Regions from separate parts of the Amycolatopsis sp. NPDC005961 genome, predicted to be linked through region 2. Evidence: riboswitches for the same ligand, from Rfam matches in the RefSeq annotation. Region 2 holds a riboswitch; each other region holds the start of a gene.

Region 1 (7,554 bases), on a different contig from region 2:
GGGTTCGCCGCGCTGCACGCCGCCTCCGCGGCCGCGGCCGGGTCCGACGCGGCCGCCGTCGAAGCCGCCGCGGTGACCGCGGCCGGCTGCTCGTCGACGTTGTTCGTCGTGGAAACCCTCGACCACCTGCGTCGCGGCGGGCGGATCGGGCCGGCGGCCGCGCTGCTCGGCACGGCACTGGCGGTGAAGCCGGTGCTGCACATGTCCGAAGGCCGGATCCTGCCGCTGGAGAAGGTCCGCACCATGAACCGGGCGCTCGCGCGGCTGGTCGAGCTCGCCGCCCAGGCCGCCCGGGACGACGACGTCGAGCTGGCCGTTCACCACCTCGCGTCGCCGGAGCGGGCGGTCGAGCTGGCGAACCGGCTGGAAGAGGCCGTGCCGCGCTCGGCGGGGTGCGTGGTTTCCGAGCTGGGGGCGGTGATCGGAGCCCACACCGGGCCCGGGGTGCTCGGGGTGGTCGTCCAGCGGACGGTCCCGTCCCGCAGCTAGCCCGCCGGCGCGCCGAACCCTCCAGCATGCCACCCGGGTACGACGGAAACGGCCGTTCCCGGCCCGGGCGGGGTGGATCCGTCCACATCACCCCGGTTGTCCACAGGACGCGGCGGCACCCCTGTCGGACGCCACCCCGCGAGCCCTAACGTCGATCGTGTGTTCGAGCAGCCCGCCCGGGATCCGGGCCTCCCCGTCAACGACCGGCTCGCCTGGCTGGCCGACCAGCTCTCGCCCGACGCGAGCACGGTCGGGCCCGGTGGCCGGCTGGTCCGGCGCTGGCTGCCGGGCGGTCCGGCCGGTGCCGGCCGCCGCCGGTGGGCGTTCGCCGGTGTCCTCGTGTCGGTCGTGGTGATCGTCCTCGGCTCGGTCGCGCTCTTCGGCGGCCCGCCGGTACCCGAGCCCCCGCCCGCACTGCCCAGCGCGAAACCGGCGAGCGAAGCACCGGCCCGGGCCGCACCCCAGGCGGGTCTCGTCGTCAGCGTGATCGGCCGGGTCCGGTCGCCCGGCCTGGTCACCGTGGTCCAGGGCGCCCGGGTCGCGGACGTCCTGCGGGCCGTCGGCGGGGCCGAGCCCGGCGCGGACCTGAGCGCGCTCAACCTCGCCCGCCGGGTGACCGACGGCGAGCAGCTCGCGGTCGGGATCCCGGCGCCCGCGGCCGCGCCGGCCGGTGCCCCGGCGGACGCGAAGGTCGACCTCAACGCGGCGAGCGCAGACCAGCTGGACACGCTGCCCGGCGTCGGCGAGGTGACGGCCCAGCGGATCGTCCAGTGGCGCACCGAGCACGGCGGCTTCACGAAGGTCGAGCAACTGCGCGACGTCGGCGGCATCGGCGAAAGCAAGTTTCAAAAACTGCGGGAGAAGGTGACGGTCGGATGAGCACCCTGCCCACGACCGACACCCGGCAGGACATGCGACTCGTCCCGGCGGCGCTGGCGTGCTGGCTGGCCGCCCTCGGCGGGCTGCTGCTGGGCTGGTGGACGGCGGTGGCACTCGGCCTCGCTTCGGCGGTGGTCGCCGGGCTGCTGCTCTGGCGGGCGCGGGGGCGTCCCCGGGTGCTCGGCGCGGCGGCTGCCCTGCTGGTGCTGGGACTGGTCGCCGCGGGCCCGGTCGCCTGGCGGATCCGGGAGGCGCAGCGCGACGACCTCCGCGCGGCCTCGGCCGACGGGCTCCCCGCGTCGCTGCGGGTCGTCGTCGCCGAGCGGCCGAAGCCCGTGCGCAGCGCCGGCTACGCCGATCAGCAGGCCGGTGCCCGATCGGTGGTGCTGACGGCCGACGTCCGCACGGCGTCGGTCGACGGTCGGCCCGTGACGTCGTCCGGACGCGTCCTGCTGCTGGCGCCGGTCGCCCAGTGGGCTTCGCTGCTGCCGGGCCAGGAGGTGACGGCGAGCGGCCTGCTCATGTCACCGCGCGGCTCGGACCTGACCGTCGCGGTGCTGTCCGTGCGCGGCCCGCCGGGAGACCTCGGGCCGGCGCCGTGGTGGCAGCGGACCGCGGCCGGGCTGCGCGCCGGACTCCACGACCTGTGCCAGGTCCTGCAGGAGGAACCGGCCGGCTTGCTGCCGGGGCTGGTCCTGGGCGACACGAGCGGGCTGTCGCCGCGGGTCGAGCAGGAGTTCGTCACCGCCGGGCTCGCTCACCTGACCGCGGTCAGCGGGGGAAACCTGGCCGTGGCGTGCGGCGCGGTGCTGCTCTTGCTGCGGCTGGTGCGGCTCGGGCCGCGGCTGTCGGCGGTGGCGGCCGGTGCGTGCCTGGTGGGGTTCCTCGTCCTGGTCGGCCCGGAGCCGAGCGTGCTGCGGGCCGGGGTGATGGCGGCGGTCGCGTTGCTGGCTCTGGCGCTGGGCAAGCGAGGCTCGGCGTTGCCCGCACTGGCTTTCGCGGTGGCCGCGCTGGTGGTGACGGATCCGGCGATGGCGACGGACTTCGGGTTCGCGCTGTCGGTGTTCGCCACGGCCGGGCTGGTCCTCCTCGCGCCCCGCTGGGCCGTCGCGCTGGCTCGTCGCGGTGTCCCGCCGGGATTCGCCGAAGGGCTGGCGATCCCGTTGGCGGCCTTCCTCGTGACGGCGCCGGTCATCGCGGGCATGGCGGGCACGGTGAGCCTGGTTTCGGTGCTGACCAACGTCCTCGCCGCGCCCGTCGTGGCCCCCGCGACGGTGCTCGGCGTGCTGGCGACGGTGATCGGGCCTTGGTGGCCGGGTGCCGGGAAGGTCCTGGTGCACCTGGCCGACCCGGAGGCCCGGTGGCTGATCACCGTGGCGCGCCACGGCGCGCGGGCTCCCGGCGCGGTCGTCGCCTGGCCCGGCGGCTGGTCGGGCGGGCTGCTCGCGGCCGCCGTGCTGGCGGTGCTGGTGCTGGCCGCCCGGCGCCGGCGCGTGCGGCTGGTAATGGCGGCGCTGGTCGTCGGCGCGCTGCTGGTCTTCGTTCCGGTCCGGGTGCTCGCGCCGGCGTGGCCACCGCCGAACTGGGCGATGGTCGAGTGCGACGTCGGGCAGGGCGACGCCGTCGTGCTGGCGACCGCCGAGCCGGGACGCGCGGTCGTCGTGGACACCGGACCCGAGCCGGGGCCGGTCGACGAGTGCCTGCACCGGCTGGCGGTCGACCGGATCCCGCTGCTGGTGCTGAGCCACCTGCACGCCGACCACATCGGCGGGCTGACATCGGTCTTCGACGGCCGGGCGGTCGGCGGGATCGCCGTCGGCCCGGGGCGGGCGCCGGAGTGGGCGTGGCGGCAGGTCGCCGCGGAGGCTCGCCGGCAGGGGGTGCCCCTGGTGGAGCTGAGCCCGGGGGAGCGGCTGGCGTGGCCCGGGCTGTCGCTCGACGTGCTCGGCCCGCGCTACGTGCCGGAGCGTTCGGCCGGTCTGCAGGACGGCACGACGATCAACAACAGCTCGGTCGTCCTGCGAGCACGGACCCCGGCCGGCCGGGTACTCCTGACCGGCGACGTCGAACTGGCGGCCCAGGCCGACCTGCTGGCCGACGGCGACGACCTGAAAGCGGAGGTGTTGAAGGTCCCCCACCACGGCTCGCGCTACTCGTTGCCGGCATTCCTCGCGGCGGTGGGGCCGCGGGTGGCATTGGTCAGCGTGGGCGCGGGCAACACCTACGGGCACCCGAACAAGTCCACAATGGACACCTTGACGGCGCTCGGAGCCTTGGTCACCCGGACCGACATGGACGGCGACACCGCGGTGCTCGGCGACCCGGCAGGCCCGGCGGTAGCGCGACGGGGCGAGCCGCGCGGCCCGCCGCGCCGCTGAAGCCGGAGCGGGCTTCCGCAAGCCCGCCCGGCTGCGGAGGTCAGTAATCGAGCTTCTTGATCGCTTTGACGAACAGCCTGCGGCGTTGGCCGGACCGATGCGGGTGGCGCAGCCGTAGCGGGCGGCCCAGCACGTGGTCTGCCTCGCCGTTGAGCGAAGTCGCCCTGTCCGCAATAAGACCCCGAAAGGAGGCACTCGCCGGGGCGGGCAGCGAACCCGCCCCGGCGGGGACGTCAGTAACCGAGCGCCTCGTTCACTGCCTTGGCGGACGCGGGCACGGTCGCCTTCGGGCCGATGTGGTTCTCGACCGCGTCGAGGGTCTTGAGGCCGTCGCCGGTGATCAGGAGCACCGTCTCGGCGTCCGGGTCCAGCTTGCCGGTCTCGACCAGCTTCTTCGCCGTCGCGACGGTGACCCCGCCCGCGGTCTCGGTGAAGATGCCTTCGGTGCGGGCCAGCAGCCGGATGCCCTCGACGACCTCTTCGTCGGTGACGTCCTCGATCGCGCCGCCGGTGCGGTTGACGATGTCGAGCACGTAGGGGCCGTCGGCGGGGTTGCCGATCGCCAGGGATTTGGCGATCGTGTCCGGCTTCACCGGCTGGACCACGTCCTGGCCGGCGCGGAACGCGGCCGACACCGGCGAGCAACCGGTGGCCTGCGCGCCGAACACCTTGTACGGGCTGGCGTCCACGAGGCCGAGCTGGCCCAGCTCGCGGAAACCCTTGTCCACCTTGGTCAACTGCGAACCGGAGGCGATCGGCACGACGATCTGCGGCGGGATGCGCCAGCCGAGCTGCTCCGCGACCTCGAAGGCCAGCGTCTTCGAGCCTTCCGAGTAGTACGGCCGGACGTTCACGTTGACGAACGCCCACTTCGGGTGCTCACCGGCGAGCTCGGTGGCGAGGCGGTTGACGTCGTCGTAGTTGCCGTCGACGGCGATCAGGTCGCCGTCGTAGACCGCGGTGGTGAGGATCTTGGCGCGCTCGAGGGTCTTCGGGATCAGCACGACCGACCGCCAGCCCGCGCGGGCCGCGGCGGCGGCCGTCGCGTTGGCCAGGTTGCCGGTCGACGGACAGGCGAGCACCTCGAACCCGAACTCGCGGGCCGCGGCCAGCGCGACGGCGACCACGCGGTCCTTGAAGGAGTGCGTCGGGTTGCCGGTGTCGTCCTTGACCCACAAGCGCTTGAGGCCGAGTTCCTTGGCGAGGCGGTCGGCGCGGATCAGCCGGGTCGCGCCGGGCTCGGTGTTCGGGATCTCTTCGATGTTGGACGGCACCGGGAGGAGCTTCTTGTAGCGCCAGATGTTCTTGGGGCCGGCCTCGATGTCTTCGCGGCGGACGCGGCCGAAGTCGTAGGCGACCTCGAGCGGCGAGAAGTCCTCGGCGGAGACGAACTCCGGGGCGAGCGGCTGCCGGTGGCCCTCTTCCTTCGACACCAGTTCGACGGCGGGACCGAGATCCGGGGTCTTCGTGGTGGAGGTCGTTCCGAGGGTGGCGGTCATCGCGAGGTTCCTTTCCTCATCTGCCCCGCCGAAGCGGGCCGGAATTGGCACCGTGGTCGTCAGCTATCCCGCGATCGCGGGATGACAGGCTGTACGCCGGTTGCCGGGGCTTCGTCGGGCCGTTCCCTCTGCCCCTCTGGATGAGCGGTATTCGGTTGTCGGTGCGCGCCAAGAAGCGCGCCGCCTCGAGGACACCGTACGACATGGCGCTCACGCTGTGCCATGGTGGCCGCTCGACATCACCGGAGCGGGCGCACGAGACCGCAAGTGAGAGGATCCACCCGTGACCGCGCAAGCCACCGCCCCGGCCCCGCTGCACCTGGTCCTGGGTGAGGAAGAACTGCTGATCGAGCGCGCCGTGCGGGAGACGCTCGCCGCGTCCCGCGCGCTCGACGCCACGGCCGAGCTGACTCGCGTCCGGGTGTCGGATCTCACAGCTCCCGAGCTGGCCGAACTCGTCAGCCCGTCGCTGTTCAGCGAGGGTCGCGTGATCGTCTTGGAGTCGGCGCAGGACATCTCGCAGGAGCTCTCCGACGCGGTGGCGTCCTACCTGAAGGACCCGGCGGACGGCGTCGTGCTGGTCGTCGTGCACACCGGCGGCGGGCGCAGCAAGGCGGGCAAGACGCTCCCGGCGGTGCTGAAGAAGGCCGGCGCGGAGGTGACCGAGTGCCCGAAGATGACCAAGCCGGCCGAGCGCGAGCAGTTCGTGCGGCACGAGGTGCGCCGCGCGGGCGGCAAGATCGACCCGGGCGGAGTCGCCGCGCTGATCGACGCCGTGGGGTCCGACCTGCGAGAACTCTCCTCGGCGGCGACGCAGCTGGTGGCGGACGCCGGCGGAACCGTCGACGCGGACGCAGTCCATCGCTACCACCGCGGGCGCGCGGACGTGACGGGCTTCGCGGTCGCGGAGAAGGCCGTGAGCGGCGACCGTTCGGCGGCGCTGGAGTCGCTGCGCTGGGCGATGCAGCTGGGCGTCCCGCACGTCCTGGTGGCGGACGCGCTGGCCGATGCGGTCCGCACGATCGCCCGGGTCTCGGGCGCGGGCCGGGGCAACCCGAACCAGCTGGCCGGCGAGCTGGGCATGCCGCCGTGGAAGATCCGCAAGGCCCAGGGCCAGGTCCGAGGCTGGAACCAGGACGGCCTGGCGACGGCGATGCGCGTGGTGGCGAGGCTGAACGCCGAGGTCAAGGGCGTGGCGGCCGACCCGGGCTACGCGTTGGAGCGCGCGGTCCTCGAGGTAGCGGCCGCCAAGGGCGACCGCTGACGGCGGTGAAACGAGCCGCGCCCACCGGCTCCCGCCGCGCCCACCGGCTCCCGCCGCGCCCACCGCGGCTCCCGCGCGGGCGGTCATGACGGGGTCTCGCGCGGTCGGCGTTGCCGTACGCGGGTACTGCTCAGGGCTCGCGGCAAGCGACCGGCGGGTGCGGCTCTGCCGCTCGCGGGAATGGGCCGGCGCCGCGCAAGCTCCGGGCATGAAGAGAGCCCCGGCCGAAGCCGGGGCTCTCTTGGAAATCAAACAGCCCAGAAATCAACCAGCTCAGAGCGCGTTGACGCGCTTCGCCAGCGCCGACTTCTTGTTGGCGGCCTGGTTGGCGTGGATGACGCCCTTCGAGACGGCCTTGTCCAGCTTCTGGGCGGCGTCGCGCTGCAGCTCGACGGCCTTGGCCTTGTCGCCGGACTCGGCGGCTTCGCGAACCTTGCGGATCGCGGTCTTCACCGAGGACCGGATCGCCTGGTTGCGCTGACGCGCCTTCTCGTTCGTCGTGATGCGCTTGATCTGCGACTTGATGTTGGCCATAGGGCAACTCCTGTTTCACTCGGTGAGATCGCCGCCGCGCTGAAGTGGCCCCGCGGAAAGCGGGTTTCCTCCATGACGGAATGCCGCACGGGCAGCGAGCGACCACTTTAACAGCCGGGCCGCGGGCGGCCGGAGCCGGGAGTACCGTGGGCGGCGGCAGTGCCTAGGGTTCCGCCGCCGGTCCGCGCTCCCGCTCCACACAACCAGGACCGGCGGGTCTGGTCCGAGCGGCACCATCGGCGGGCCCGGACGGCCGGTCGTTCATCTGACGGGGCAAAAGCCTGGAGGACCCGGTTTTCGCGCGCGCGAAAACCCGAAGGGTCCCATGAACACCACCGCCCTCTCGCTCGTCCTCGTCGCCGCCGTCGTGCACGCCGCGTGGAACCTGGCCGCCAAGCGGATCTCCTCCGGTGGCACCCAGTTCGTCTGGCTCTACTACACCGCTTCCGCCGTCGTGCTGCTGCCGGTCACGGTCGTGCTGCTCGTCGTGGAAGACGACCGTCCACAGTGG
Region 2 (7,554 bases):
TCCACCAGGTACCCGAGGTCGCCGGTGTTCAGCCAGCCGTCGGCGTCCTGGGTGTCGAGCGGGCCCTCCATGGTCAGGTAGCCGGGCGTCACGGCCTCGCCGCGCAGCCGGATCTCGCCGACTTCGCGGTCGCCGAGCGACGCACCCGCGTCGTCGACGATCTCGGCTTCCAGCCCGTCCAGCGGACGGCCGAGCAGCGCGAACGACCGGACGCTGTCGGTGCCGCGCCGCGGGTCGCCCTCGGGGACCGGCACCGCGCGGTTGTCCGCCTCCAGCGCGTCGGCCTCGACGACGTCGAGCGTGAGCCCGGTGAACAGCGGGGCGAACGACACGGCGAGCGTCGCCTCGGCCATGCCGTAGGCCGGGAAAACGCATTCCGCAGGCATCTTGAACCGGGCGCCGGCGTCCACAAAGGTCTGGACGGCGGTCTCGTCGATGGGCTCGGCGCCGTTCAGGGCGATCCGCAGCTTCGAGAGGTCATAGGCGTCGTCCTCGTCGACGCGCGCCATCCGGCGCCCGACGATGGCGTACGCGAAGTTCGGCGCCGCCGTCGTCGTGCCGCCGTACTTGGTGATCAGCTCGGGCCAGATCAACGGCCCGGAAAGGAACTCGACGGGCGTGATCTTGACCAGCTCGACGCCGAAGGTCATCGGCACGGTCAGGAAGCCGACCATCCCCATGTCGTGGAACGTCGGCAGCCAGGACACCATCACGTCGGTGTCGAAGTCGAACTCCGCGCGGTCGACCATGGCCTTGACGTTGGAGTAGAGGTTCCCGTAGGTGATCCGCACGGCCTTGGGGTCGGCGGTCGAGCCGCTGGTGAGCTGCAGGAGCGCGGTGTCGCCCTCGTCCGTGGTGACGACGTCGGCGAGCGGCTCGGCTTCGGTCAGCTCGGTGATGAGCCGGTAGCCGATGCCCTTCTCCTCGAGCACCGGCGCGAGCTGGTCGAAGGGCTCGCCCAGCAGCACGAGGTTCGAGCCGATCATCCCGAGCACGCGCACGGTGTCCTCGGCCCATTCGGCGAGGTCGGTGCGCGGGGTGGGCTGGTGCAGCATGGTGACGCTGCCCCCGGCCAGCCAGACGGCCTGCACGGTCGGCGCGATCAGCACCGGCGCGGCGGCCAGCACCCCGACCGCCGTCCCCTGCTCGAACCCACCCGCGACCAGGCCACCGGCGACCCGCCGGGCCTGTTCGTGCACCTCGGCCCAGGTCCGCCGGACCGGCTCCTTCGGCTCTCCGGTGACCATGCCACGCTGCTGACCCCGGCCCGCCGCGGTGGCGACGAGCGTGTCCACGAACCTGCTCATGGCCAGAGATTACTGTCTCGCTGTCAACATCCGCCGATCAAGGCGGAAACAGCTCACTCCAGCAGCTCGGAGGTCTCCAGCCAGCGGCCCTCGACGTCCGCCACCTCGGCCTGGACGCCCTTCAGCTCGGCGTTGAGCGACATCAGCTTCGCCGGGTCCGTCGCCGCCTCCAGCAAGGCCGCGTGGAGCTTCTCCTCCTTCGCGTGCAGCTGGTCCAGCTTGCGCTCCAGGCGCCCCAGATCCTTCTGTGCCGCGCGCAGGTCCGCCGCCGACTTCTTCGCCTCTGCCTTCGCCGCCGTCGGGGCCGCCGCGGCCGCCGGTTCCTTGGCCAGCGCGCGACGGTTCAAGTACTCCTCGATGCCGCCCGGCAGGTGGGTGATGCGGCCGTCGCCGAAGAGGGCGACGATCGTGTCGCAGACGCGTTCCACCAGGTAGCGGTCGTGCGAGACCACGACCATCGTGCCCGGCCAGCCGTCGAGGAGGTCCTCCAGCTGCTGCAGCGTGTCGATGTCCAGGTCGTTCGTCGGCTCGTCGAGGAGCAGGACGTTCGGCTCGGCCATCAGCAGCCGGCACAGCTGCAGCCGGCGCCGCTCGCCGCCCGACAGGTCGCCGACCGGGGTCCACTGGCGCTCCTGCGGGAAGCCGAGCTTCTCGCCCAGCTGCGACGCCGTCATCTCCTGCTTGCCGAACACCACGCTCCCGGCCACCTGCTCGATCGCCTGTAGCACGCGCAGGTCGCCGGGCAGGTCGTCGAGCTCCTGGCGCAGGTGCGCGAGCGCGACCGTCTTGCCCTCGATCCGGCGTCCGGTCGAGCCTTCGACGTCGCCGCCCAGCAGCTTCAGCAGGGATGTCTTGCCGGAGCCGTTGACCCCGACCAGGCCGATCCGGTCGCCCGGCCCGACCCGCCAGGTGACGTGGTCGAGCAGCGTCCGGTCGCCGACCGTGTACGTCGTGTCTTCCAGCTCCAGCACGGTCTTGCCCAAGCGCCGCTTCGCGAACGCCATCAGCTCGACGGAGTCGCGCGGCGGCGGCACGTCCGCGATCAGCGCCTCGGCCGCGTCGATGCGGTAGCGCGGCTTCGACGAGCGCGCCTGCGGGCCGCGGCGCAGCCACGCCAGCTCCTTGCGCGCCAGGTTCTGCCGCTTCTCCTCGGCCGTCGCGGCCAGCCGCGCCCGCTCGGCGCGCGCGAAGATCCAGTCGGCGTAACCACCTTCGTACTGCTCGACGCGGCCGTTCGCGACCTCCCACGTCAGGCTCGCGACGGTGTCGAGGAACCACCGGTCGTGGGTGACGACCACGACCGCGATCCGCCGGTTCAGCAGGTGGTCGGCGAGCCACTGGACACCTTCGACGTCCAGGTGGTTGGTCGGCTCGTCGAGCACGACGAGGTCGAGCTCGCCGGTCAGCGCGGCGGCCAGGGAGACCCGGCGCCGCTCGCCGCCGGAGAGGTTCGCGGTCGGCGTGTCCAGCCCGATCGCGGTGATGCCCAGGCCGTCCACAATGGACCGGACGCGCGCGTCGGCCGCCCATTCGTGCTCGGCGCCGTAGCGTTCGAGCACGACCTCGCCGACGCTGCTGCCGTCCGGCAGCTCGGTCCGCTGGGTGACCACGGCCATCCGCAGGCCGCCGACGTGGCTCACCCGCCCGGAATCCGGCGCGGCGAGTCCGGAAAGGACTTCCAGGAGGGTGGTCTTGCCGCCGCCGTTGAGACCGACGACACCGATGCGCTGCCCGGCCGCGACGCCCAGTGAGACGCCGTCCAGCAGTGGCTTCACCCCGTAGGACTTGCTCACCGCTTCCAGGTTGACCAGGTTGGCCATCCGCTCAGCCGTTCCTTTCCGAGAAGTATGAATCCACAGTGGACGATCAGGCGTGCACGCGCGGCGGCGCCGGGCGTGGGGCGTCGTCCCCGCCGACCACGCGGGCGCCGGGCACCGGGCCGTGCGCCACCCGGACCGTGCGGCACACCCCCGCGCCCGACAGCTCCGCGGCGACCTCCACCGCCGACCGCGCGTCCTCGCAGAGGAACGCGCACGTCGGGCCGGATCCGGAGACCGTGCCGGCGAGCGCGCCCGCGTTGACGCCCGCCCGCAGCGTCCGGCGCAGTTCGGGCCGCAGCGAAACCGCTGCCGCCTGGAGGTCGTTGCCCAGCAGCAGCGCCAGCTGCCGCGGGTCGCCCGAGGCCAGTGCTTCGACGACCGGGGTGTGCGAGCCGATCCGCGGCGGGTTGCCCGCCGCGCGCAGGCGGTCCAGCTCCTTGAACACCTTCGGCGTCGACAGGCCTTCGGAGTCGAAGGCCAGCACCCAGTGGAACGTGTGCCGCGACAGCACCGGGACGAGCTGCTCGCCCCGGCCGGTGCCCAGCGCCGTGCCGCCGTAGAGGGCGAACGGGACGTCGCTGCCCAGGCCGGCGGCGATCTCGGCCAGCTCGTCGCGCGTGACGTCGAGGTTCCAGAGGCTCGACAGCCCGACCAGGGTCGCCGCGGCGTCGGCGCTGCCGCCCGCCATGCCGCCCGCGACCGGGATGCCCTTGCGCAGCACCACCCGGACGTTCGGCTCTTCGGTGCGGCCGACGTGCGCGGAAAGCGCTTCGACCGCGCGCCAGGCCAGGTTGGTGCCGTCGGTGGGCACCGAGCCTTCGCCCTCGCCGTAGATCTCCAGCCCCGGCTCGTCGGTGACCGCGACGGTCACTTCGTCGGTCAACGACAGAGCCTGGAACACGGTCACCAGCTCGTGGTAACCGTCTTCGCGCAGGTCGTCGACCGCCAGGTGCAGGTTGACCTTGGCCGGGACCCGGACGGTGACTGGGGGCGGAACTACAGCGAGCACCCGACCAGCCTACGTGGCCACGGAAACGCCCCGATGCGACGTGCGCATCGGGGCGTCTTCGGCGTCCAAGGTCAGGCTGCAGCAACACCCTGGGGGCCACGCGCCGTGTGCGTCACGTGGCCGCCGCGCTCGGCGACCCACGCCAGCGCCGCGTCGGCCCGCTCGCCGCGGACGCCGAGGCGGAACCGGCCGACCGGCGTGTCGCCGATCCGGGTCAGGCCGCCGCCGATCGTGGCGAACTCGACGTCGAAGCGGCCCGCGGCCTCGGGCAGCAGCGCGCCGACCGACGCGAAGCCGACCAGCACGACGTCGGCCGAGCGGTCGTAGCGCGCGATCTGGGCGCGGGTGGTCTCGATGGCGGGCAGCAGCGCCTGCGCGGTGCGGCTGGCCGGGTTCGAGACCAGGTCGAGGACGGTGCCGCGCTCGACGACCGTGCCGTCTTCGAGCACCGCGACGTCGTCGCAGACCCGGCGGACCACGCCGGCGTCCGGGGTCGTGACCACGATGGTGGTGCCCAGCTCGGCGCGGGCGCGGTCGAGCACGGTGAGCACCGCGCCGGCCTCCTCCGGGTCGATGCCGGCGGTCGGGTCGTCGGCGAGCAGCACGGCCGGCGCCGCGGCCAGCGCCTTCGCGACCGCGACGCGGCGGAGCTGGCCCTCGGTCAGCTCGCCGGGCCGCTGCGTCGCGCGCTGCGTCAGGCCGACGAGGTCGAGGAGCGAGCCGACCCGGCTGCGGCGCTGCGGGCCGTCGACGCCGAGCTGCTCGAGCGGGGAGGCGATGTTGCCGGCGATCGTGCGCTCGGCGATCAGCTCCGGTTTCGTCGAAACGACGCCGAGCTGACGGCGGATTTCGCGCAGCCGGCGGCCGTCGAGGGTGCCGGTGTTGAGGCCGTCGAGGCGGACGACGCCGCGGTCGGGCCGCTCCTGCAGCGCGATGCAGCGGGCGAGGACGGACTTGCCGGACCCGGCCGGGCCGACCACGCCGAACAGCGAGCCGGCCTGGACCTCGACGCTCACGTCGCGCAGGGCGACGACCGAGTTTCCGTTGGTGGCAAAGGTTTTGGACAGGTTTTCGACGGTGATCACGAAGGCTCCAGAAAACGGGGTGCGCGCACGAAACGGCACCCGGCCGCAGGCGAAGTCCGTCCTATGTGGACGGTGCGTGAAGAAGGGGTGGACCGGCTACGACAAGCTCAGTGGGAGCGTCGACATGCGGTCACGGAGCGGCGGCCTTCGTCGACTACGCGACGCCTGGTCAGGAGCAGGGGGCGAGCTACCCTCTTCATCGGAAACGGCCTCCATCGGTCCTGGCGGTAGCACCTGCCCTGCGGAGGGTGGTTGCTGCGACTTCGGCGAGCCAGGTCTCTCAGTCGCTCGGGATGGACGCTTCCGAGTAAAGCCGATCCCGAGGAGCGAAAGCAAGCCTGTTGGCCCAGATCACACGAGTGGAGGTGTCCGAATCGCGAGATCGCACGTCAAGAGGCGTATTTTCACCGACCGGCGTTGACTTCCACTGTGGACGTGCTAACGCGCGGCGGCGAGCCTCGCGAAGTCGTGCACGTTCAGCTGTTCACCGCGGGTCTTCGGGTCGATCCCGGCGGCCGTGAGCAGCTCCCCGGCCCGCTCGGCCGAGCCCGCCCAGCCGGCGAGCGCGGCGCGGAGCGTCTTCCTGCGCTGTGAGAAAGCGGCGTCCACGAGGCCGAAGAGCCGATCGCGGTCGTCCGACGCCGGAGCGTCACCGCGCTCGAAGGCGACGAGCGCGGAGTCGACGTTCGGCACCGGCCAGAACACCGAACGCGGCACGGCGGCGACCTTGCGCGCCGGGCCGTACCAGGCGAGCTTGACGCTCGGCACGCCGTAGATCCGGCTGCCGGGGCCGGCCGCCATCCGGTCGGCGACCTCGGTCTGGACCATGACGAGGCCGGACGTCAGGGAGGGCACCTCGGCGAGCAGGTGCAGCACGACCGGGACGGCGACGTTGTAGGGCAGGTTGGCGACGAGCGCGGTCGGCTCGCCCAGGTCGTCCTTGCTGACGCGCATCGCGTCGGCTTCGACGACGGTCAGCCGCTCCGCGGCCTCGGGACCCCGCTCGGCGACGGTCTTGGGCAGCCGGTCGGCGAGCTTGGGATCGATCTCGACGGCGACGACGCGCGCGCCGGTGGCGAGCAGCCCGAGGGTGAGCGACCCGAGCCCGGGCCCGACCTCGAGGACGACGTCGTCCGGGCCGACGTTCGCCAGCTCGACGATCCGCCGGACGGTGTTGGGATCGTGCACGAAGTTCTGCCCGAGCTTCTTGGTCGGCCGCACGTCCAGCTCGGCCGCCAGCCCGCGGATCTCGGCAGGTCCCAACAGTTCAACCACCGCACGAGCCTACCCAGGGGGCATCGCACGTGATCGAGCGGTCGACACGCGTGACCAGAAGGTCGACACGCGTGATTGAGCAGTCGACACGGCTAGGCCGGCCGCCCGGGCCGTGTCGACCCTTGAATCACGCGTGTCGACCCTCGAATCACGGGTGTCGACTCTTCGCGCACGCGAAACGGCCCCCACCTCGGCGAGGTGGGGGCCGTTCGAAAAGCGTGTCAGGCCTTCTTGCCGCAGACCGGCCAGGCGCTGTAGCCGCCGCGCGCGTCGCGGACCTTCTCCGCGATCGCGATCTGCTGCTCACGCGAAGCCTGGCTCGGCAGGTTCGCGTACGCGTCGCCGCCGTAGGCGTCCCACGTGCGCTTGTCGAACTGGAGGCCGCCGTAGTAGCCGTTGCCGGTGTTGATGGCCCAGTTGCCGCCCGACTCGCACTGCGCGATGCGGTCCCACGAGGAACCGTCGCCGATCGCCGGCGTCGGGGCCTGCTTGGTGCCGACGTGGATGATCTTCGGCTTCGGCTGGGTGATGACCTGCTCGGAGATGCTCTCGCGGGAGACCTCTTTGCCGTTCTTCTGCGTGACCTTGTAGGTCACCATCTTCTCGCCCGGGGTGCCCGGGTCCTCGACCGAGGTCTTGCCCTTGGCCAGGTCCGGGTCGTCGACCTTCTGCTCGGGCGGGGCGATGTCTTCCTTCTGGACGACCGTCGAGACGCCGGTGCGGCTGATGTGCACCTCGGCGCCGTCGGTCAGCTTGACGTCCAGGCCACCCTCGGCCTGGTCCTCCGGGCCCAGGGTGAGCTTGTACTCGCCCAGGAACTCCTTCGTGGTGACCGCGGTCGTGGTGACCTTCTTCGGCGCGTTGGCGCCGTCGTAGAGCGTGAGGTTCTTGAGGGTCTTGATCTCGACCGTGGCGCCCTGCAGCGGCAGCTCGCCGTCCTTCGGCATCGACATCCACGTGCCGGGCTTGTCCACGCCGGCCATGCCGAGCTGGCCCAGCGCGTCGCCGAGGTGGGTCGCGCGGACCCAGGAGGTGTGCTCCGAGCCGTCGACGATCAT
Region 3 (7,554 bases), on a different contig from region 2:
GTCCGGGCTGCTCGCCACCTACGTCGCCGCGCTGGTGCTCGGCAACTCGCGGCTGCCGCACCGCTCGGACACGCTGTCGTTCGCCGAGGGCCTCGGCTGGCTGGCGCAGATCGGGCTGTTCGTGCTGCTCGGCCTGTTCGCCTCGCCGGGCCGGGTGCTCGAGGCGGTGGTACCGGGCCTGGTCGCCGGGGCCGTCGTGCTGCTGCTGGCCCGGCCGATCTCGGTCGTGCTGGCGATGCTGCCGTTCCGCCTGCCGTGGCGGGAGCAGGCGTTCCTGTCGTGGGCCGGGCTGCGCGGCGCGGTGCCGATCGTGCTCGCCATGATCCCGCTGTCGCAGGGGGTGCCCGGCGCGCAACGGCTGGTCAACGCGGTGTTCGTGCTGGTCATCGTGCTGACGCTGGTCCAGGGGGCGACGCTCGGGCCGCTCGGGCGCTGGCTCGGGCTGGCGAAGAAGTCCGAGCCGCACGAGATCGAAGTCGACTCCGCGCCGCTGGACGAGCTGGGTGCCGAGCTGTTGCAGGTCCGCATCCAGCCCGGGTCGAAGCTGCACGGCGTGTACCTGTCGGAGCTGCGGCTGCCGGTCGGCGCGACGGTCAGCCTGCTCGTGCGCGAAGGCGCCGGTTTCACCCCGCAGAAGACCAGCCGGCTGCAGGAGCTGGACCAGCTGCTGGTGGTCACGACCAGCGAGGTCCGCGACTCCGTCGAGCGCCGGCTCCGCGCGGTGGACCGGGCCGGCCGCCTGGCCCGCTGGAAGGGCGAGTCCGGCCGCTGAGCCGGCCGGGGTGGTACTCGCCCCGGTTCACGAAAATCTCACTCGATCTTCCCAACGTTCCCTCTTTTGGATTACAGTGCGCCCGAATCGGCTAGTTCGAATGGGTGAACATCAAGTCAAAGGAGTACGCACGGTGACAAAGCTTCGTCTCGCGGTTCTGCTCGTCGCTGCCACGGCCGGACTCGGGCTGGCCGTCCCCGCCACCGCGACCGCCGAAGTGGCACCGTTCCCGGCGCTCGCCCTGCCGTTCAAAGCCGGTCAGCAGGTCTACTCGGCCGGCATCCACTCCGACGACGGCAGCACCGGCGTCAAGAACGCCATCGACTTCAGCCCGGCCGACCGCACCGTGCGCGCGCCGCTGGCCGGCACCGTCCACCTGCAGCACTGCGCGGGCGGCGACTGGGTGACCATCGACCACGACGGCGGCTGGCGAACCGGGTACTACCACATGGAGGGCATCGAGGTCACCGACGGTGAGCACGTCGAGGCCGGAGCCGAGCTCGGCTCGACCGGCAACGCGCTCCCGTGCGGCGGCAGCAGCACCGGCGCCCACGTGCACTTCACGCTCTGGACCCTCCCCGATGCCCCGGCGGCGGCGAACTGGGACGGCAAGTCGTTCGCCGAGGTCTCGACGGTCGTCGCGGCGGCCAGCGGCGAACCGGTCGACGGGAAGTCGATCGGCGGCTGGCGCTTCACCGCGGGCGCCGAGCAGTACACCGGCACGGCGACCCACCTCGCCGACAACGCCGTGACGCAGCTCCCGGGACGTTTCCGCGCGAAGCTCTGAGGTCCTCACGGTGTGTGAGCGGCGTCTCAGAATGTGAGGCGGGGGTTGGCCGGCGGCGGCGTTCTCGGTTACCTTCTGGCTCAGGTCATGAGTGCCAGCGTTCAGCCCCGGCTTGCTGGCCGGCAACCCTCCTACCGCGGTGGGGTGCCCCGGGTGAAGACCGGGCCGGTCGCGCCGTGCGACGGGCAAGCGCGGGCCCCTCGCCGGGGTCCCCCGGACCGCCGAGGAGGCACCGATGACTCTCGCCATCGATCGCACCAGCACCACCAGCACCGCCACTGCCCGGGTCGTCTTCGCCGAAAGCCTTGCCACGCACGACATCCCGGCCGTCGCCGGGGCCGCGCTGCGGGTCCCGCTGGTCACCGGCGAAACCATCGGCTACGCCAACCTCGACCACGCCGCGAGCGCCCCCTGCCTCGACGCCGTCCGCACGAAGGTCGACGAGTTCCTGCCCTGGTACGCCAGCGTCCACCGCGGTGCCGGCTTCGCGTCGCAGGTCTCGACGCGCCTCTACGAGCGCACCCGCGACGTCCTGCGCCGCTTCGTCGACGCCCGTCGCACCGACACCGTCGTCTTCACCCGCAACACCACCGACTCCTTCAACCTGCTCGCCCGCAGCCTGCCGCGGCACACCACGGTCGTCGTCTTCGACACCGAGCACCACGCCGCGCTGCTGCCGTGGCAGGGCCCGAACGTCCGGCGGATCCCGACCCCGCGCACGCGCCTCGCCGCGGTGTCCGCTGTGGACGAAGCCCTCGCGGATTCCCCACAGGGGCCCCGGTTGGTCGTCGTCACCGGAGCGTCCAATGTGACCGGTGAGCTCCTGCCGGTGGCGGAGATCGCCGCGGTGGCCCGGAAGCACGGCGCCCGCATCGCGCTCGACGCCGCGCAACTGGTCCCGCACCGCCGGATCTCGATCAAGGAGCTGGACGTCGACTACGTCGCCCTGTCCGGCCACAAGCTGTACGCGCCCTTCGGCGCGGGTGCGCTGATCGGCCGCGCCGACTGGCTGCGCGCCGCCCGGCCGTACCTCGCCGGCGGCGGCGCGACCAAGCTCGTCACCGAGGACGCGGTGGTCTGGAACACCGGCCCCGAGCGGCACGAAGCCGGCTCGCCCAACACCGTCGGCGTGTACGCGCTCGGCGTCGCGTGCGAGACGCTGAGCGAGAACTGGGACGCCGTCGTGGCGCACGAGCAGGCCCTGCTCACCCGGCTGCGCAAGGGACTCGAGGGCATCCCGGGCTGCGCCGAGCTGCGGCTGTTCGACGCGCCGGTCGACCGCGTCGGCACGCTCAGCTTCGTCGTCGACGGCTTCGACCCGGGCTGGGTGGCGGCGGTGCTGTCCGCCGAATACGGCATCGGCGTGCGCGACGGCGCGTTCTGCGCCCACATCGCGGCCAAGCGCCTCATCGGCGTCGCCGGCGGCAGCGGGCAGCAGGCGATCCGCGTCAGCCTCGGCCTGGGCAGCACCGAAGAGCACGTCGACCGGGTGGTGCTGGCGCTGCGCCAGATCGTGGCGCGCGGGGCTCGCTGGGAGTACGCGAAGGTCGACGGCCGCTGGGCCCCGGTCGGCGACCCGCGCGAGCTGCCGCCGTTCTGCTGAGCGCTAACCTGCCCCGATGGGGGATGGACGACGACTCTGGTTCCCATTGGCCGCGCTGGGGTTCGCCCTGCTCGTGATGGCGGTGGTGGCGCTGGTCCCGGCCACCCCGGTGGCCGGCGAGTTCGCCACTATGCGCGGCTACGAGCTGAGCCGGGGGGTGTCCCTCGGCACCGGCGGGCTCGGCGGCGCGGGCCTGCCCGAGAACCGGCTCTCGGCCGTCGCCATCGCCACTTCCACCGACGTCGTGCCGTCGGCGACGCTCGGCTGGCTCGCCGGTCTCGCCGCCGTCGTGCTCGCCGTGGCCGGGTGGTACTGGCTGGGCTTGCGCCGCGCCGGCACACCGCCGCGGCCGGTCCGCTTCGTGCTCGGGACGCTGGGCGCACTGGTCGCCCTCCCGCTGCTCGACCTGGTCGGCGCGCTGGAGCTGCGGCTGTCCGGCGACGTCCGGGGCCCGCTCGTGGCGGCGCTGGGGCTGCTGGTGCTGGCGGCGTACGAGCGCAGCCGGTTCGTGCTGGCCGTGGCCGTGGTGTTCGCACTGGTCACCGTGCTCTTCCAGCCGCCGGTCAGCGGTGCGCTGGGCGCGGCGGGCGTGCTGTTCGCCGCCGCGTTCGCGGTGCTCCTGCGGCGGCCCCGTGACACTGCCGCCGACGCGCCCTGACCAGCCGTGGACAATGGAGCGGTGAGCACCGACCCCAGCCACTCCGAACCCGACACCGCCGCGCCCGAAGAGGCGGTGCCCGAGACCGTGCGGGAGACACCGGAAGCGCCGGCGAAGCCGCTGCCGAAGCGCCGCGTGGGCTGGGTGTTCGCCGTCGCGGTCGTGTTCTGGGCGATCGACCTGGTGACGAAGAACCTGGTCGCCGCCAACCTCGAGGGCAAGGAGCCGGTCCGGATCCTCGGCGGTCTCGTCTACCTGCAGGTGATCCGCAACCCGGGTGCCGCGTTCTCGATGGCCACCGGCATGACGTGGGTGCTCGCGCTCGTCGCGCTGGCCGTCGTCGTCGCGATCATCTGGCTGTCCCGGCGGCTGCGCTCGATCGGCTGGGCCATCGGGCTCGGCCTCGTGCTCGCCGGCGCTCTCGGCAACCTGACCGACCGCGTCTTCCGCGCGCCGGGCGGGCTGCGGGGCCACGTCGTCGACTTCATCTCGGCGTTCGCCCCGAACGGCAAGGGCTTCGCGATCTTCAACATCGCCGACTCGGCGATCTGCGTCGGCGGCGCGCTGATCGTGCTGCTGTCCCTGCTGGGCAAGGACTATGACGGCACGTCGACCAAGGACAAGAAGAAGACCGAGGAGCAGGCGTGAGCGCGCGGATGCTCCCGGTGCCCGACGGGCTCGACGGGATGCGGGTCGACGCCGGCCTCGCCAAGCTGCTCGGGCTCTCCCGCACGGTCGTCGCGGAACTGGCCGAATCCGGCGACGTGCTGCTCGACGGCCGGCCCGCCGGCAAGTCCGACCGGCTGTCCGGGGGCGGTCTCCTGGAGATCACGCTGCCGGAGCCGGCGAACCCCGTCGAGATCATCGCCGCGCCGGTCGACGGCATGCAGATCCTCCACGACGACGACGACATCGTCGTGATCTCCAAGCCGGTCGGCGTCGCGGTGCACCCGAGCCCCGGCTGGACCGGCCCGACGGTGGTCGGCGGCCTCGCCGCGGCCGGCCTGCGGATCGCGACGTCGGGCGCGGCCGAGCGCCAGGGCGTGGTGCACCGCCTCGACGCGGGCACGACCGGCGTGATGGTGGTGGCCAAGAGCGAGCACGCGTACACGGTGCTCAAGCGCGCGTTCAAGGAACGCACCGTCGACAAGGGCTACCACGCGATCGTCCAGGGCCACCCCGACCCGATGCGCGGCACGATCGACGCCCCGATCGACCGCCACCCGCGCCACGACTACAAGTTCGCGGTCGTCCAGGGCGGCCGCCCGAGCGTGACGCACTACGAGGTCGTCGAGGCCTTCCGCGCGGCGTCGCTGGCGCACATCAAGCTCGAAACCGGGCGGACGCACCAGATCCGCGTCCACTTCTCGGCGCTGAAGCACCCGTGCGTCGGTGACCTGACGTACGGCGCGGACCCGGTACTGGCCCGCCACCTCGGCCTGAGCCGGCAGTGGCTGCACGCGAAGACCCTGGCGTTCGCGCACCCGGCCGACGGCCGCTGGGTCGAGTTCGAGTCGGAGTACCCGGACGACCTGGCGAAGGCTCTGGAAACTCTGCGGGACGAGAGCTACTAGTGAGGCTTGTTCAGCCGTCGCCCGCCGCATGGCTCCTCCGGTGGCCGGCGGTTTCCGCGCGGGTCGCGGCGGGCTGACCAGAACAAGCCTCAGTCTTCGATCGACCAGGTCAGCGTGCGCTCGTCCGGTTCCGGCCGCGGGCTCCAGCGGACCGACACCACCCGCGTCGCGTCCGGGAGGACGTAGACCGTGTGGCCGCCCAGGGTTTCGCCGGGCTGGACGCCGATCTTGTGCGGCGGCCGCGACGTCAGCGACACCGGGGCCTTGCCGATCGCGGTGCCGTCGGCGGCGAGCAGCTCGAGGTAGTTGTCCGGCAGCGACGCGAACGGGATCGCCCCGCGGTTGGTGATCTCGGTGTGCACGACCACCGAGCGCTCGCCCTCTTCCAGGCGGTAGCCGGCCGCGCTGAACAGGGAGTCCGCCGGGTCCTGGACCTCCAGCAGCTGCACCGACAGCTGCTCGCCCTCCAGGCCCTGGGTCTCCAGGACCTCGCGGATCCGGCCCCGCTTGCCACCGGCCGGGGCCGCGGGGCGGGCGGGCTCGTCGCCGCGGGCCCACGACGCCGTCTGCGGCAGGCCCCACGTGCTCACGACCGGGTCCGGCGGCGGGACGAACTGCTGGGGCGGGCGCTGCTGGGGAGGCCCGGGCGGCGGGCCCGGGTACCGCCCGGACGGCGTCCCCTGGACGTTGTACGGCCCGGACGGCGCGCCTTGCACGTTGTACGGCCCCGAAGGCACGCCCTGCACGTTGTACGGCCCGGACGGGACACCGTGCGGGCCCGGCGGCGGCATCGGCGGCGCGGGTTGCTGCGGCACCGGCTGGGACGTCGGCGGCGGGAACTGCTGCGGCGGTGGGAACTGCTGGGGCGGCCGGTTCGCCCACGACGGCGGCGAGCCCGCGATCGCCGCCCGGAGTCCCTGGGGGTCGCTCTCGACGCCGACGAGCAGCGGCAGCCCGCTGCCGGACAGCGCCACCAGCCGGTAGGCGACCTCGCGCGGATCCATGCCGACCTTGGCCGCCAGCTCGTGCACCGCCGCCTTGCCGAGTTCGGCGAGCGCGGCGAGCAGGCGGGTATCCACGGGATCGGTCACGGCCACCCGCTGAACGCTACCGCCTCGCCGCCGTGACCACGCCGAGGTGGTCCGCCCCCGGCGAACAGCACACCGTTCCTGTCGGTGATCTCCGTTAGGGTCGGCCGTGGAGCACAACACCGACGCTGGGGGTCCTGCCATGACCGCGGTCACCGAACTCGCCGACGAGTTCGTCGAAGCGTTGTTCGCCGCCGATCCGCTGACGCCCGCGCTGCTGGGCATCCGCCCGGCCGAGCCGGGGTTGCCGGATCTGTCCGCCGACGCCGAACGGGCGCACCGGGCGCGGCTCGCCGGGTTCGCCGAGCGGGCCCGCGCGCTGGACGCCGAGGGGTTGTCGGCGGAGGACCGCGTCACCCGCGCGGTCCTGATCGCCACGGCCGAAGACCGCGTCGCGTCGATCGACACCCGGATGGCCGAGTTCACGGTCACCGACCTGCTGATCGCGCCCGCGGCGTCGCTGCTCATGGCGCTGCCGATGACGGCGGTGACGGCGGGCGAGGCCGCGGAGGCCCAGCTCGGCCGCCTGGCCGCGGTCCCGGAGTACCTGCGCCAGGCCGCGCGGCGCCACGCCGAGGGCATCGCCGCCGGGCTCGTCCCGGTGGCGCACCTGGTCGATGCCGCGATCGCGCACCTCGACCGCTACCTCGCCGACCCGGCCGCGGACCCGCTGCGCCGCCAGCCGGCGCCGGACGAGGAGTTCGGGCGCCGGCGCGACGAGCTGCTGGCCGAGGTCGTCCGTCCGGCCTTCGCCGAGTACCGCGAATTCCTCGCCACCGAGGTGCGGCCGCACGGGCGGCCCGCCGACCGGCCCGGCCTGAAGTGGCTGCCCGGCGGGGATGCGGCGTACGCGCGGCTCGCGAAGGTGCACACGACCACCGACCGCACCCCGGAGGAGCTGCACCGGATCGGGCTCGACGTCATCGACTCGCTCGCCGCCGAGTACCGCGAGCTGGGGCAGAAGGTGTTCGGCACCGACGACCTGGCGGCGATCTTCGAGCGCCTGCGCACCGATCCCGCGTTGCGCTGGACCAGCGGTGACGAGCTGCTGGACACCGCCCGCACGGCCGTG

The links. Region 2 has a riboswitch for S-adenosylmethionine ahead of ABZ342_RS20120 (ATP-binding cassette domain-containing protein). Riboswitches for the same ligand answer to the same signal wherever they lie in the genome.
Region 1: linked by a shared signal. The riboswitch ahead of thrC (threonine synthase) and the one ahead of ABZ342_RS20120 (ATP-binding cassette domain-containing protein) in region 2 are both predicted to bind S-adenosylmethionine.
Region 3: linked by a shared signal. The riboswitch ahead of ABZ342_RS00815 (aminotransferase class V-fold PLP-dependent enzyme) and the one ahead of ABZ342_RS20120 (ATP-binding cassette domain-containing protein) in region 2 are both predicted to bind S-adenosylmethionine.

Annotation. Positions count from the first base shown of each region.
Region 1 is NZ_JBEXVF010000006.1:77,118-84,671, reverse strand. Features, by position in the region: gene ABZ342_RS07770 (DegV family protein) at 1-489, shown strand, start outside; gene ABZ342_RS07765 (ComEA family DNA-binding protein) at 649-1,368, shown strand; gene ABZ342_RS07760 (ComEC/Rec2 family competence protein) at 1,365-3,746, shown strand; gene thrC (threonine synthase) at 3,980-5,245, opposite strand; SAM riboswitch class I at 5,259-5,392, opposite strand; gene holA (DNA polymerase III subunit delta) at 5,529-6,509, shown strand; gene rpsT (30S ribosomal protein S20) at 6,783-7,043, opposite strand; gene ABZ342_RS07740 (DMT family transporter) at 7,369-7,554, shown strand, end outside.
Region 2 is NZ_JBEXVF010000020.1:48,870-56,423, forward strand. Features, by position in the region: gene ABZ342_RS20105 (fatty acyl-AMP ligase) at 1-1,307, opposite strand, end outside; gene ABZ342_RS20110 (ABC-F family ATP-binding cassette domain-containing protein) at 1,361-3,127, opposite strand; gene ABZ342_RS20115 (4-(cytidine 5'-diphospho)-2-C-methyl-D-erythritol kinase) at 3,174-4,136, opposite strand; gene ABZ342_RS20120 (ATP-binding cassette domain-containing protein) at 4,208-5,221, opposite strand; SAM riboswitch class I at 5,431-5,521, opposite strand; gene rsmA (16S rRNA (adenine(1518)-N(6)/adenine(1519)-N(6))-dimethyltransferase RsmA) at 5,660-6,496, opposite strand; gene ABZ342_RS20130 (resuscitation-promoting factor) at 6,718-7,554, opposite strand, start outside.
Region 3 is NZ_JBEXVF010000001.1:162,606-170,159, reverse strand. Features, by position in the region: gene ABZ342_RS00825 (potassium/proton antiporter) at 1-772, shown strand, start outside; gene ABZ342_RS00820 (M23 family metallopeptidase) at 906-1,559, shown strand; SAM riboswitch class IV at 1,643-1,757, shown strand; gene ABZ342_RS00815 (aminotransferase class V-fold PLP-dependent enzyme) at 1,795-3,162, shown strand; gene ABZ342_RS00810 (hypothetical protein) at 3,179-3,820, shown strand; gene lspA (signal peptidase II) at 3,908-4,468, shown strand; gene ABZ342_RS00800 (RluA family pseudouridine synthase) at 4,465-5,394, shown strand; gene ABZ342_RS00795 (AsnC family protein) at 5,484-6,491, opposite strand; gene ABZ342_RS00790 (DUF885 domain-containing protein) at 6,625-7,554, shown strand, end outside.